One region of the Micromonospora vinacea genome, then DNA from elsewhere that is predicted to be linked to it. Evidence: riboswitches for the same ligand, from Rfam matches in the RefSeq annotation. Region 1 holds a riboswitch; each other region holds the start of a gene.
The links. Region 1 has a riboswitch for cyclic di-AMP ahead of IW249_RS19520 (C39 family peptidase). Riboswitches for the same ligand answer to the same signal wherever they lie in the genome.

Region 2: linked by a shared signal. The riboswitch ahead of IW249_RS12005 (coiled-coil domain-containing protein) and the one ahead of IW249_RS19520 (C39 family peptidase) in region 1 are both predicted to bind cyclic di-AMP.
Region 3: linked by a shared signal. The riboswitch ahead of IW249_RS01450 (coiled-coil domain-containing protein) and the one ahead of IW249_RS19520 (C39 family peptidase) in region 1 are both predicted to bind cyclic di-AMP.
Region 4: linked by a shared signal. The riboswitch ahead of IW249_RS34980 (C40 family peptidase) and the one ahead of IW249_RS19520 (C39 family peptidase) in region 1 are both predicted to bind cyclic di-AMP.

What each region holds. Positions count from the first base shown of each region.
Region 1 is NZ_JADOTY010000001.1:4,121,952-4,125,397, forward strand. It holds gene IW249_RS19515 (hypothetical protein) at 1-768, shown strand, start outside; cyclic di-AMP (ydaO/yuaA leader) riboswitch at 1,053-1,194, shown strand; gene IW249_RS19520 (C39 family peptidase) at 1,429-2,277, shown strand; gene IW249_RS19525 (alpha/beta hydrolase) at 2,409-3,155, shown strand; gene IW249_RS19530 (CDP-glycerol glycerophosphotransferase family protein) at 3,160-3,446, opposite strand, start outside.
Region 2 is NZ_JADOTY010000001.1:2,492,851-2,496,296, forward strand. It holds gene IW249_RS12000 (carbonic anhydrase) at 65-793, shown strand; gene IW249_RS12005 (coiled-coil domain-containing protein) at 850-1,869, opposite strand; cyclic di-AMP (ydaO/yuaA leader) riboswitch at 1,874-2,004, opposite strand; gene IW249_RS12010 (YibE/F family protein) at 2,171-3,446, opposite strand, start outside.
Region 3 is NZ_JADOTY010000001.1:301,101-304,546, reverse strand. It holds gene IW249_RS01455 (hypothetical protein) at 86-595, opposite strand; gene IW249_RS01450 (coiled-coil domain-containing protein) at 738-1,802, opposite strand; cyclic di-AMP (ydaO/yuaA leader) riboswitch at 1,808-1,939, opposite strand; gene IW249_RS01445 (cation diffusion facilitator family transporter) at 2,082-2,999, opposite strand; gene IW249_RS01440 (HelD family protein) at 3,106-3,446, opposite strand, start outside.
Region 4 is NZ_JADOTY010000001.1:2,016,908-2,020,353, forward strand. It holds gene IW249_RS09705 (N-acetylmuramoyl-L-alanine amidase) at 1-978, opposite strand, end outside; cyclic di-AMP (ydaO/yuaA leader) riboswitch at 1,214-1,349, shown strand; gene IW249_RS34980 (C40 family peptidase) at 1,363-2,403, shown strand; gene dcd (dCTP deaminase) at 2,479-3,057, opposite strand; gene IW249_RS09720 (pyridoxamine 5'-phosphate oxidase family protein) at 3,157-3,446, shown strand, end outside.

The DNA.
Region 1 (3,446 bases):
GAGACCGTCGTCTTCTACCAGTTCGTGACCGAGGTGCCGCAGGCCGCCGCCATCTGGTCGACGCTGTTCCTGCTGACCCTGGGCCTCCTCACCGTCCTGGCCGCCCGCCCCGAACGGGAGCGGCCCGCTGACGATCCGCCCCCGGCCGGGCCGACCGTCCGGGAGATGGCCGCCGCCGAGGCCGTCGACGTGCGCCGGTACGCCGAGGAGGTGGCCGTCGCCGCGGCTGGCGCGGCCACCACCGCCCGGCGCCGACGCGCGGCCTGGCAGACCGCTCAGGAGCAATTGGAGCGGGCCTGGACCGGGTACGACGAGGCGGACACCGCAGCGCGTCGCTTCGCCGGGGCCGGGGTGTTGCCCACCCCGCAGACCCCGCACACCCCCGCCGAGTACGCCGCCCGGGAACGCTTTCTGCACCGCGCGGCGATGGCGGCGTACTGGCGGGGCGACCTGACCATGGCCCAGCTCAGCGACGTTTTCGGGCACCGCCGTGGCTGGGATCCCCGGCGACACCCTGTCGAGCAGGAGGTGTTGATCAGCCGGGTGGTCCGGGACGCGCGGCTGGCCGACTACCAGGTGGCTGCCGGCCGTGAGCGGGCCGCCTGGCGCGACGCGGAGTTGGCCGCCGAGTCGGCCCGTACCCTCGCCGAGGAGGCGTACGCGGCGGCGGCCCGGCTGCGTCCGACCCCGGTGCCCGCTCGCCGGTCGGTGGCCGATGCGATGCGACCCGCCGTCGTGGCACGGTGGCGCCCGGCCCGGGTGAGTTGAGCCCGATCCGTGATGTGAGGCCGGTCACCCAATAGCGGAATCGGACGGTCGGCGCGATCGGCGGCATTGTTCCCGCGATTATGGTCGCCTTCTTCGCGGCCTGTCCGGTTGTCGACCGCAGGCGTCACCGTAACCGGTTGTCCCATCGAGTCACATCATCGGCAATACGCGCAGAAATTGTCGCGCCAATTGAGGTTTACGCAGGTGAACCTGGCTTGGCAGGGCGTGAAGCGGCCAGTAGTGTCGTCCCGTCCGGTGCGGTAACCGATCGCAAGACGCGACGCCGCACCGACCCGCTTAATCGTGATCAACGAACCGGGGACCCACCAGTAAGTCCGGGGTGAATCCGCGAGCCACGGCCCGCGGTAGGGCGATCTTCCCGCCCGAATCCGTCAGCTAACCCGGTAGGCGGTGTCGGAAGGAGTCCCATCCTCGTGCAGCACCTTTCCACCCCTCGGTTGTTCCCTCGCCTCCACGGCGCGGCGGTGCACCCGCTCACTCGTCCAGTGACGGTGAGCTGACCCCCCCGGGTCATCGCCTTTCCCGCCCGGCCGCGCCGGGCGTTCCCCTGAGCGGTTCACCATCCGCGGACCACGGTCCGCGCGCTGGCGCCTGCCCGGATACCGGTCCGGCCCCGGTGTGCCGCTCTCCCCCCGATCCGTGGAGGACCCCGTGAAGCACACAGTGAAGCGTCAGCTCCGTCGCCTCGTCACCGAGCGCCCGTACCAGATCGTCGCCGCCTCCGCCGCGGCCCTCGCCATCGCCACCACCACCGGCGCCCTGCTCACCACGGCCGACGACGCCCCGGCCGGCCAGCGCACCGCGACCACTGTCGCCGAGATGCGCAGCGACGTCGCCGCCTCCCGTGGCGAGGCCCGGGACGCGTCCCCCTCGGCCGGCACCGCGCCGACCACTGCCGCCCCGGCCACCAGCACCGCGTCACCCGCCGCAAAGGCCAGCAGCAACCCGGACCTGACCCGGAAGCCGGAGCGGCCGAAGCCGCCCGCGACCAAGGTGCTGGACTACGACTACGAGGCGCAGAACACCTACTACAACTGCGGCCCGGCGGCCACCCGCAACGCGCTCAGCGCCGCCGGCATCGACCGCACCCAGGAGGAGCTCGGCGCCGAGCTGGGCACCACCGAGATGGGCACCAACTCGGCCGAGGACACCACCCGGGTGCTGAACGCCGAGGTGAAGGGCTCCCCGTACCGGACCCGGATGTTCCCCGGCTCGCCCAGCCCGGCACAGATGGACCGGCTCCAGGCCGACGTGGTGAAGGCCATCACCGACGGCCGTGGCGTGGTGGCCAACGTCGTCGGGGACGCCACCGACACCGACGGTGGCTGGCACTCCTACGGCGGCGGGCACTACATCGCCGTCGTGGGCTACAAGGACAACGGTCGCACCGTGCGGATCGCCGACTCGGCGAACCCGGCCGACCCGTCGTACTGGATCACCACGATCGACCTGGCCAACTGGATCACCAGCCGGGGCTACTCCGCCTGACCCGGGCACGCTGACCGCCGCGGGCGCCGTCTCCCACAAGGAGCCGGCGCCCGCGGTCTTTGTCCGCGCGGGCCCGGGTAACGCCATCGACGGCTCTCGTACCGGGCCGTGAACCGTGGGAGACTGCGGCCGTGGTGGAGAAATCGGGTGGTCACGCCGGCCGTAGGCCGGTCCTGCTGCTGCTGCACGGCATGGGGGCGACCGGGGACGTGTGGTTGCCCTGGGCGCCGTACCTCGAGCAGCACTGGCCCGGGCGGTGGCTTGCACCGGACCTCGCCGGACACGGCTGGGCGCCGCCGCTGCCGTCGTACTCCTTCGCGGGCTTCGCCCAACAGATCGCGCAGGCCCTCGCCCCCGACGACCGGCTGGTCGTGCTCGGGCACTCGCTGGGTGGCGTGGTCGGCCTGGCGCTGGCCGCCCGCGACGCCGGAACGCCGGTGGACGCGGTGGTCGGGCTGGGCATCAAGGCGCTCTGGTCACCCGCCGAGCTGACCCGCGCCGCCGAGGTCGCCGCCCGACCGGTGAGCTGGTTCGCCAGCCGCACCGAGGCGGCTCGCCGCTACCTGCGCGTCGCCGGGCTGGCCGGCCTGGTCTCACCGGACCACCCGGTGGTGGACGCCGGGCTGCGCCAGGTCGACGGCCGGTGGCGCCTCGCCATGGACCCGACCGCCTTCGCCGTCGGCGAGCCCGACCTGGCCGCGCTGCTGGCGGCGACCGACGTACCGGTGGTGCTGGCGCGCGGGGAGAAGGACCCGATGGTCACCGACGAACAACTCAAGGAGTACGGCGTACCGGTCGCCACGCTGCCCGGCCTCGGGCACAACGCGCACGTGGAGGACCCGGCGGCGGTGCTGGCGCTGCTCGACCCCTACCGCTGAGCGGCTACGCCGGTGCGGAGGCGGTCAGTGTCTCGGCGGGCGTCAGCTCCCGGCGGGCGGCGGTCAGGAACGCCTCGGCGTACGACTCGGCCGGGAAGTCACCCAGGTAGCGGCGGCGGGTGGCCCAGCGGGCCTCGGCCAGCGGGTCGGTGTCCAGCAGCGCGGTCAGCACCTCGTCCACGTTGGACATGTCCCGGCGCAGCACGTAACCCGATCCGGCCAGCGGGAACCGCTCCACGAACCGGTCGCCCTCGTCGCCCATGTCGGTGACCGCGTACGGCTTGCCGGAGT
Region 2 (3,446 bases), 1.6 Mb from region 1:
GCCCGCCGCCCGGCCGGCGGAAAGCCGGCTTGACCAGGTCAGATGCGTCGAGACGAGGTGCGGGATGAGTCAAACCGGGAGCGTCGGTGGTCAGCCGGGTCCGCAGCGGACCACCGACCGGGCGTCCGCGCTCAGCGAGCCGACCCGGGCGTACGCCGAACTGATCGCCGGCAACCGGCGCTTCGTCGACGGTGCTCCACGCCACCCCAACCAGGATGCCGGGCACCGGGCCGCCGTGGCCGACGGGCAGCACCCGTTCGCGGTGATCGTCGGCTGCTCCGACTCCCGGCTGGCTGCCGAGATCATCTTCGACCGGGGGCTGGGCGACCTGTTCGTTGTTCGCACGGCCGGGCACACCGCCGGTCCCGAGGTGCTCGGCAGCGTCGAGTACGCGGTGACAGTGCTCGGCACTCCGCTTGTGGTGGTGCTCGGCCACGACTCGTGCGGTGCGGTGCAGGCGGCCCGGGAGTCCGTCGCGACGGGTACCGCACCCAGTGGCCATCTGCGCGCGGTGGTCGACGCCGTGCTGCCCAGCCTGCGCCGGGCCCAGGCCGAGGGCGTGGACGACATCGACGGCATCGTCGACATCCACATCGCCCAGACCGTCGAGACGTTGCTCGGGCAGTCCCCGGTGCTGGCCGACGAGGTGGCGCGGGGGCGATGCGCGGTGGTGGGGGTGTCCTACCGGCTGGCCGCCGGAGCGGTGCGCCCGGTGGCCGCCATGCCGGCCGGCTTCGCGACGCTGGACAGCCCGGCCGGGTCGACCGACGCGACCGCGCCCGCCACCGTCTGACGCGTCGAGGGCCGCTCCGCGTCACGCGGAACGGCCCTCGACGGGGATCGTGCGGGTCAGAGCAACGACATGTGGACGTGGTCGGTGTGGTTCGACGGCCCGCTGTACGAACTCCAGCCGGTGGCCGGGAACCAGATCTGCCGGTTCCAGATCACGTAGTAGATGCCGAGCCGGTCGGCGTTACGGATGAGGAACGCGGCGACGTTGTTGCCGTACGTCCGGGTGTCGTTGTTGTGCCACGGGGAGAACCCGCTCTTCTGTAGCGACCAGTCGCAGGCGCGGCCCTTCGGGTGCTCCCACGGCCCGCCGGGGCGGTAGCAGCCGACGAACCGGTTGAAGCCGGCCGCCTTGACCTCCTTGTACGCGTGCAGCGTGCGCGGCGTGACGCAGCCGGACGTGGTGGGGTCGTTCTCGCTGCACGACTGGGGCTTCCAGTCACCGTCGGCCGTGCGACCCGGGCCGATCTTCGCGACCTTGGAGGTGGCATCCACCAGGCCGCCGGTGAAACCCTTGCCGCCGACGAGGGAGAGCGCCTTGTCGGCCTCGCTCTTGCGCTTCGCCATCAGGGCGGTCTGCTTCTGCTGCTCGCGGACCTCGGTGTCGAGGGCCAGTTTGGCCTGCTCGGCGCGGGCCTTCACCTCGTTGACCTCGGAGAGCTTCTTCTCGTTGACCATGTTGATCTCGTCGAGCATCCCGGCGCGCTGGACGAACGAGTCGGGAGCGTCGCTCTCCAGCAGCATGGCGACCGCGCCGATCCGGCCGGTCCGGTACGCCTGGGCGGCGATCTGCCCGACCTGCGGGGCCAACGCGTCGAGGTCGGCCTTGGCCCGGTTGACCTCTGCCGCCAGCTCGCTCTGCCGCTTCTTGGACTTGTCCAGCTTGGACTTGGCGGCGGAGTAGTCGCGGTTGGCCTGCTCGATGACGTCGTTGAGCAGCTTGGGCTCGCCGTCCTCCTCGTGCCCGGACGGTGTGGGGTTCGTCGGGGCGGCGTGTGCCGGGAGCGGCCCGGCGAGCACTGTCAGTGCGGCGATCACGGCCACCACGGGTGTCAACCAGCGGCGTAGGGGTGCCGTCACAATGTTCCCTTCCGTCGACCGCCGACCGGGTTAGCTGACGGGTTCGGGGCGGAAGCGGCCCCTACCGCTGACGCGGATTCACCCCAGATACCTGGGTCCCCGGCTCGCCGGCTGGCGATTGGGCGGTGGCACCGCAGGCGCCGCTTCGCGCCTTCATCGGTAACCGGCAGCGAGGTTACCCGAGAGTCGACCGGGTGAGCTACGCCTGGATGCCGACCAAAAGCGTCATTTCGCCATAGCGTTGAGTGACCAGTGACGCGGTTCTCAGGGTGGGTGCCCGATCTGGTCACGCTGAGGAGTGTCACCATGCCGTATCCGTGCTCCTGTTCGACTCCGGCCACCGGTCGGTGGCCTCGGATGGGGGTGTGGTCCGCGTCCGGTCCGGCTCGTCGGAGCCGGTCGTCCGCGGTGAGCTGAGTGCGGCAAGTGCCTCCGTGCGGTCCGGCTGGGGCCGGGGCGAGGGAGCGTCGGTGGACGGTGGGGCATCGCTGCGTCCGGCGGCGGCCACCACGGCGGCCAGCCCGGTGGTCAGCGGTACGGCGGCGATCAGACCGAGGGTGGCGACCGCGCTGCGGACGATCTCCTGCGCGAGGAACTCACTGGTGAGGATCTGCCCGATCGGCCGTGCGTCGGCGGTGAGCAGGAGCAGCAGGGGTAGCGACGCGCCCGCGTACGCCAGCACGATGGTGTTGACAGTGGAGGCGATGTGCGCGCGGCCGACCCGGGTGGCCGCCCGGTACAGCTGCAACCGGGTCAGCCCGGGGTTGGCGTTCGCCAGTTCGGTGACGGTGGCCGCCTGGGTGACAGTGACGTCGTCGAGCACCCCGAGCGACCCGATGATGATCCCCGCGAGCAGCAGGCCGTGCAGGTCCACGTCGCCCTGGAACATCGACAGGGTGGTGGCGTCTTCACTGCCGAAACCGGTGAGGTGGGTCGCTGCCGTGGCGATGGTGGCGAGCACGCCGGTCAGCACCAGACTGCCCAGGGTGCCGAGCACCGCGACCGACGTCTGTGCGGTGACGCCGTGCGTCAGATAGAGCACCACGAACATGATCAGGGCCGCGCCGACCACCGCCACCAGCAGTGGTGACCGGCCGGCGCCGATGCCCGGCAGCACGAAGGTGAGCAGGATTGCGAAGCTGGCGGCCAGCCCGGCGAGCGCGGCCAGGCCTCGCCATCGACCGAACGCGACGATCGCGGCCGCGAAGACCACCGCCAGCCACACCATCGGGGTGCCGCGTTGGTGCTCGGCGATGTTCCAGTTGCTGGTGGTCGGGTCGGTGGGGTCGGCCAGCTCGACCAGGATGACCTCGTCGCCGACCTCGACCCGGGGTGCGCCGGGCCCGTCGGGCACCGGTGTCCGTACCTGTTTGCCGGCGGTCGGCCCGTCGTCCACCCGGACGTCGACGGTGCCGCACCGTCCGTCGCCGACCCTCGGTGTGCCCTCGGGAACCGACGGGGTCGGCGGGCACGGCTCGCTCACCACCTGGGTGACGGTGCCGGGGTAGCGCGGCACGTCCGCACCACCATCGGTCTGCGGTGACCCGCCGCGCGGCCAGAGCAGCGCCGCGGCGAGC
Region 3 (3,446 bases), 3.8 Mb from region 1:
AGATGCCCCCTTTGTCGGGACAGCAAGTGCAAGATCGCGGCGCAGGACAGGCCGTGGCCTTGGCGCGTACTGCGGGCGGAGGCACCTAGGTTGTGGTTTCGGCGCGAGCGCGGTTCGTGCGGGTGGTTCGGGCGGCGGGACGCCGGCCCCACGGCTTGTAGGTGGACAGCACCGTCGCGATGATCATCAGGCTGGTCGACACCGCCGGCGCGATGACCAGATCGGCGCGATCGCGTGCGGGCAGGGCGGCGCCGACCGCTCCGGCGTGGCGCAGGTTGGGGGTGAGCAGGAACAGCACCAGCCCGACCATCACAGTGGTGAGCACCAGCTTGACCAGCACCCACCGGTGGCGCAGCAGGCCCCACGGGGTGAGCAGCGAGCTGGCGACTCCGATCAGCCAGACCAGGACGCTCAGCGGCGCGAACAGCAGCGTCCCGACCAGGGCCGTGACCGGATAGACCACCGCCGGGTCGGCGCCCCGCTGCACGGCGATGCCGAGGGTGAGTAGCACCAGGTCGGCGCCCAGCCAGCCGAGCGAGGTGACGAGGTGCAGGGTGAGCAGCGCCTTGCGGGTGGCGGGTCGGATCCGAGGCATACGCCGATGCTGCCCGCCGGCCCCGGCCGGGTCGTCCGACGAGCGACGACATCAGGGGTACGCCCGGCGACGTAGCCCGGCCCCGGACACGCGTGATGCCTGTGAGCCGTCCCGGTGGCTCACAGGCATCACGACGCGTGGGTCAGTAGACCGACAGGTGCACGTGGTTGGTGTGGTCGGTGGACGGGGTGCCGTGCGCCCCGCTGTACGACTTCCACCCGCTGCTGGGCAGCCAGATCTGCCTGTACCAGATCACGTAGAGCACGGCGAGCCGGTCGGCGTTGCGGATGAAGTACGCGGCCAGGTTGTTGCCGTACGTCTTGTCGCCGCCGGTGGCGTTTCCGCCGAAGCCGTTCTTCTGCGCGGCGAAGTCGCAGGCCCGGCCCTTCGGGTGCTCACCGGAGCCGCTGGGGCGGTGGCACGAGACGTACCGGGTGAAGCCCGCGGACTTGGCCTGGTTGAGCGCGTGCAGGGTGCGCGGGGTGATGCAGCCGTTGGCCGGCGTGGGGTCGTTGACGCTGCACGACTCGGAGGGCCAGGAGCCGTCGGAGTTGCGCGGCGCGGCCTTCGCGTTGGCGCTGGAGGTGCCCCGGTTGGAGCCGGCGTCGGCGGTGGTCTGCGGCTTGGGCGTGGTGGCCACGGTCAGGGCCCGTTCGGCCTGGTCCTTGCGCTTGGCCATCACCGCGACCTGCTTGCGCTGTTCGTTGATCTCGCCGTCCAGGGCCACCCGGGTGCGGTTGGCCTTGTCCTTGCTGTCGAGCAGGTCGCGAAGCACCCGGTCCTCGTTGGCGGCCACCGCGTCCAGCGCGGCGGCCCGGTCCATGAAGCCTTCCGGGGTGTTGCTGTTGAGCAGCGCCGACATCGCGCCGAGCCGGCCGGTGCGGTACGCCACCTCGGCGATCTCGCCGACCTTGCCGTTGCGCTGGCCGATCTCGACCTCGATGGTCTTCAGTTGGGTGGCGAGCTGCTGTTGCCGTTTCACTGAGGTGTCCAGGGCGCGCTTCGCGTCCAGGTAGCCCTTGCTGGCGGCCTCGAGTTGGGCGCGCAACGCAGGGGTGCCGCCCTCCTCGTCTGAGTCGGGTGCGGCGGCCCGCAGGCCGGTCGGGGGAGCGGCCGAGGCGGTGCCGGCCGGGAGCGCGACGCCGAGGGTGAACATCGCGACGATCAGGGCCGCCAGTCGGGCGGCGGGTGGTCGTGCTGGTGCCACTGCGCATGTCCTTCCGTCAGCCGCCGACCGGGTTAGCTGACGGGTTCGGGACGGAAGATCCCTACCGCTGACGCGGATACACCCCAGGAACATGGTTCCCCGGTTCGCCCGCTTGGGCGATTAGGCGGCGGCCGCCACCGGCGCCGGGAAGGCGCCGCCTGGTGGAGGCCGGGACCGAGCCTACCGGTGCCGGTGGGGCGGCTGCAGCCAATGTGACGGACGGTGCGTGCGTCACCACGGAAAATTACGGCAAGAGCGGAGGAAGGCTCCGAAAAGCCCTCACCACTCGATGGAGCCGCACGCTCCGGAGGCGGCGCCCGGCTCGATCTGCAACGTCGCGTGCTCGATGCGGAAGTCGTCGTGCAGGGCGGTACGCGCCGCGGTGAGCACCGCGCCGACCTCCGCGCCGGGTGCCATGGTCAGGTGTGCGGAGGCCACCTCCATGCCCGAGGTGAGCGTCCAGACGTGCAGGTCGTGCACCTCGACGACACCCGGGACGGCGGCCAGTCGGTCGTGCACGGCGGTCACCTGGAGGTGCTCCGGGGCGGCCTGCACCAGGATGCGGATGGCGGCGCGGGCCAGCCGCCAGGTGCGCGGCAGGATGAATACGCCGATGGCGACCGCGACCAGGGGATCTGCCCACCACCAGTCGGTGACGGTGATGAGCAGGGCCGCGCCGATGACGCCGAGCGAGCCGAGCAGGTCGCCGACCACCTCCAGGTAGGCGCCCTGGAGGTTGATGCTCTCCCGGGCCCCGGCGCGCAGCAGGGCGAAGGCGGCGACGTTCGCGAGCAGGCCGAGCACTGCCACCGCGAGCATCGGGCCGGCGATGACCTGGTGCGGGTCGCCGAAACGGCGGATCGCCTCGATCACCACGTAGATCGCCACGCCGGAGAGCAGGACGGCGTTGGCCAGCGCGGCGAGCACCTCGAGCCGGTAGAGCCCGAAGGTGCGCTGCGGGTCGCCGGTGGCCCGCCGGGTCGCCGTGATCGCGGCGAGCGCCATCCCGATGCCGAGCACGTCGGTGAACATGTGCCCGGCGTCGGAGAGCAGGGCGAGTGAGCCGGTGTGCAGGGCGACCACCGCCTCGACCACCATCAGGGTGGCGAGCAGCCCGAACGCCGCCCAGAGTCGACCTCGGTGCTGGTGTGCGGCATTGGCGACGGACCCATGGTGGTGGTCATGACCTGCGCCCACGAGAACCACCTTCCGCCGCTGGTCGGGACCCGGTCAAATGTATGCTCACATCGCTATGTGTGCAAGTGTACGGGCAGCGCCTCCCGCCGGCGGCAGTCCGCACACGTCAGCCGGTCGGGTCGATGGTGGTGAGCCGCTGGGTGGCCCGGGAGAGCGCCACGTACAGGGTGCGTACCCCGGCGCCCGGATCGGCCCGGATCTCGCTCAGGGCGACCAGCACCACCCCGTCGTACTCCATGCCCTTGGCCTCCAGGCTGGTTACCACCTGCAACCTCGGCGCGCCGAGTGCGCCGAGCCAACCGGCGACCTCGTCCCGGCGGGGGACCGGCGTGATCACCCCGACCGTGCCCTCCACCTCGGCCAGCAGGCCGGCGGCGGCCTCCACTGTCGCGGTCTCCAACCCCGACGCGGGCACCACAAGCTCGACCGGCTCGACCCCGGTGGAGC
Region 4 (3,446 bases), 2.1 Mb from region 1:
GACCGAGCGCAGCGAATAGTGCCAGCTCACGTAGGTCGGATCCTGGACGAGTTGCAGGGTCGTCGCCCAACTCGCCTCGGTGTCGTGGATGACGATGTACTCGATCTTCTGCCGCGCGGGCCGGTCGGAGAGGTCGTGGTTGCCGTAGTCCCCGTCACCGAACGCCTCGTAGGGTGCCGGGATCCACTCGCAGGAGATGGTGTGCGGGCACTCCACCCCGTCCGGGCGGGCCAGCCGGCGCAGGCCCAGCCGGTCCAACCAGGAACGTTCGGGCCGTACCGCGCGGGCCGGCAGGCTGACCCGCTGGCCGTCGTCGGTCACCCGGGACTGGCCCGCGCCGATGGTGGTGAAGACCTCGTCGGCGAAGGCCGCTGCGGCGTCGGCGCTGTCCGCGCCCGAGTAGCGGGCCACCGCGCCGTACCAGGCCGCCGGGTCGGTGCCGGCGCCGACCGGCGCGCCCAGATCCCTCTGGTACGCGCCCAGCAGCGCGGCCCCGCCACGGATGTTGAGGCCCACGTCGGTGCGCAGTGCCTCGGGGGCGGCGCCGGTCAGCGCGGCGGCGGCGTCCACGGTCTGCAACGCGGCGGTGGACGGGGCGGGCGCCTCGACCGGCCGGGGCGCGGGCACCCGGGCGGGCCGGGAGTCGTCACCGCGTGGGTCCTCGGCACCGGCGTCGTGGTGACCGCGCCCGGGTAGGGCGGCCACGTGCCGGGCGTCGGTCAGGTGCATCGGGCCGTAGCCGCCACTGGTGCTCGGTGTGCCGGCGTTGGTGTCCCAGCGCGACTCCAGGTAGGAGACGCCGAGCAGCACGACGGCCGGCACGCCGTACTCGCTGGCCGCGGTGGCGTACTGCTGCTGGCGGTCGGTGGTGGGCGCGGCGGCGGCCGGGCCGACGGAGAGTGGCACAGTGGTCGCGGCGGCGACCACGGTGGCGGCGAGCAGTGCACGCCAGCCGGTCGACAGGGTTGGATGGTGCATCGAACCCCCTAGATTCTCGCGGAGTGAGGTCAGGTCACCATCGCGCCGTCCGGGAGGTTGCGTCAATACCTTTCCATCTATCGAAGCCTGCGGAAAGAATTCTTCACACACGGTCGGTGACCTCGTCCAATCGGTACGGAGTGTCACGGCCGCACGGGTTGCGGATCGGTAACGAGCGTCTCTACTCTGGTCATTTGTCGGCCCGACAGCAGCTCCGCCCAGCCCGGGCGGTAACGGACCGACACCGCCGAGTCGTTTCCGAGCGAACCGGGGACCCAGGTCCCTCGGGGTGAATCCGCAACCACTGCGGTAGGGCGCCGACTTCCCGCCCGAACCCGTCAGCTAACCCGGTAGGCGGTCAGGAAGAAGGAGTACGGAACCCCGGTGGCACTCCATGCCCCGCGGCCGTCGTCCGAGCGGTCGGCATCAGCCGGCCCGCCGTCGATCGTGCCGCGCCCACGCTGGTCCCGCTTCACTACCGCACTCGCCGCGCTGGCCGGCGTCGCCGTCGTTCTGACCGGCAGTGCCACGGCGGCCCACGCTGACCCGTCCGTCGCCGAGATCGAGCGCCAGATCGACGCCGACTGGAACAAGCTCGAACCGATCATCGAACGGCACAACGCCACCCGCACCGACCTCGCCGCGAAGCGCAAGCAGGCCGACGCGCTGGCCGCCCGGATCACCCCGCTGGAGCGCCAGGTCGACGCCGCGATGGACAAGGTCAGCGCGCTGGCCGTACGCGCCTACAAGGGCGAGAACGTCTCGACAGTCAACGCGGTGCTGGGCAGCCGGTCGCCGAGCGAGGTGGTCGGCCAGCTCGAAATGCTCGACCGCTTCGCGCACAACCAGCAGAAGGACGTACGCCAGGTGGCCGACCTGCGCGACCAGCTGGCCGCGCAGAAGGCGCCGCTGGACGAGATGGTGGCCCAGCTGACCCGCACCGAGGCCCAGCTGGCGGCGAAGAAGAAGCAGATCAACGAAGAGATCGACCGCCTGCAGAAGCTACGCCTCAAGGTGTACGGCAACGGCGGCGGCGGTCCTTTGCGCCCGGCGCCCTGCCCGGGTAGCTACCCCGGCGGCGCCGCGGGCACCGCTGTCAAGTTCGCCTGCGCGCAGATCGGCAAGCCCTACGTCTGGGGTGCCGAGGGTCCGAACTCGTACGACTGCTCCGGGCTGATGCTGGCCGCCTGGGCGAAGGCCGGCGTGTCGCTGCCGCACAACGCCGCCGCGCAGAGCCGCGTGACCAAGAACGTCAGCAGGGGCGACCTGCGTCCCGGCGACCTGGTCTTCTACTACAGCGACATCCACCACGTCGGCATGTACGTCGGCGGCGGCTGGGTGGTGCACGCCTCGCAGGCCGGTCAACCGGTCAAGATGAAGAAGGTCGACGACGGCCCGATCCACAGCTACGGCCGCCCAGGCTGACCCCGGGGTGACCAGAGGGCCCGTCGCGATCACGTCGCGGCGGGCCCTCGTCGTTCTGGTTCTAGCAGCGGAGCCTCAGCGGGTTGGCCAGGTGCGCCAGTGCTGCCAGGCGCGGCTGGGCGTCGGCCCCCGCTGGCCCTGGTAGCGCGAGCCGTAGACAACCGAGCCGTACGGGTGCTCGGCCGGCGAGGAGAGCCGGAAGATGCAGAGCTGCCCGATCTTCATGCCCGGCCAGAGGGTGATCGGCAGGTTCGCCACGTTCGAGAGTTCCAGCGTGACGTGACCGGAGAAGCCCGGGTCGATGAAACCGGCTGTGGAGTGCGTGAGCAGCCCGAGCCGGCCCAGGGAGCTCTTGCCCTCCAGTCGGCCGGCGAGCTGGTCACCCAGCGAGATGACCTCCAGCGTCGAGGCGAGCACGAACTCCCCCGGGTGCAGCACGAACGGCTCGCCATCGGGGACCTCGACCACCGACGTCAGGTCGTCCTGCTGCATGGCGGGATCGATGTGGGTGTAGAGGTGGTTGTTGAAGACCCGGAACAGCCGGTCGAGTCGGACGTCGATGCTGGACGGTTGCACCAGGGTGGGCTCGAACGGCTCCAGGCCCAGCGTGCCGGCCTTGATCTCGGAGACCAGGTCGCGGTCGGAGAGCAGCATCGGACCACCATAGCCGCGCCGGCGGAAGTGGCCGGATTCGGTGCCGGTGACCAGCGAGTCGAGGTCGCTGCTCGTACATTTGTTCGATAGAATGCCCACATGGCTTCCTGGTCCGAATTCGCCGCCGACGAGCCCCGACTCGCCGACGGGATCCGCGTTCTCCTCCAGCAATACGGGCCGGGCTTCGGCTATCTGGCCACGGTCCGTGCCGACGGCGGGCCCCGCGTCCATCCGGTCTCCCCGGTCATCACCGCCGAGGGGCTGTTCTGCTTCATCATCGACTCGCCCAAGCGCCGCGACCTCGAACGTGACGGCCGTTACGCGCTGCACTCGTTCCCCGCGGAGGAGAGCGACGACGAGGCGTACGTGGCGGGGCGCGCCCGTCCGGT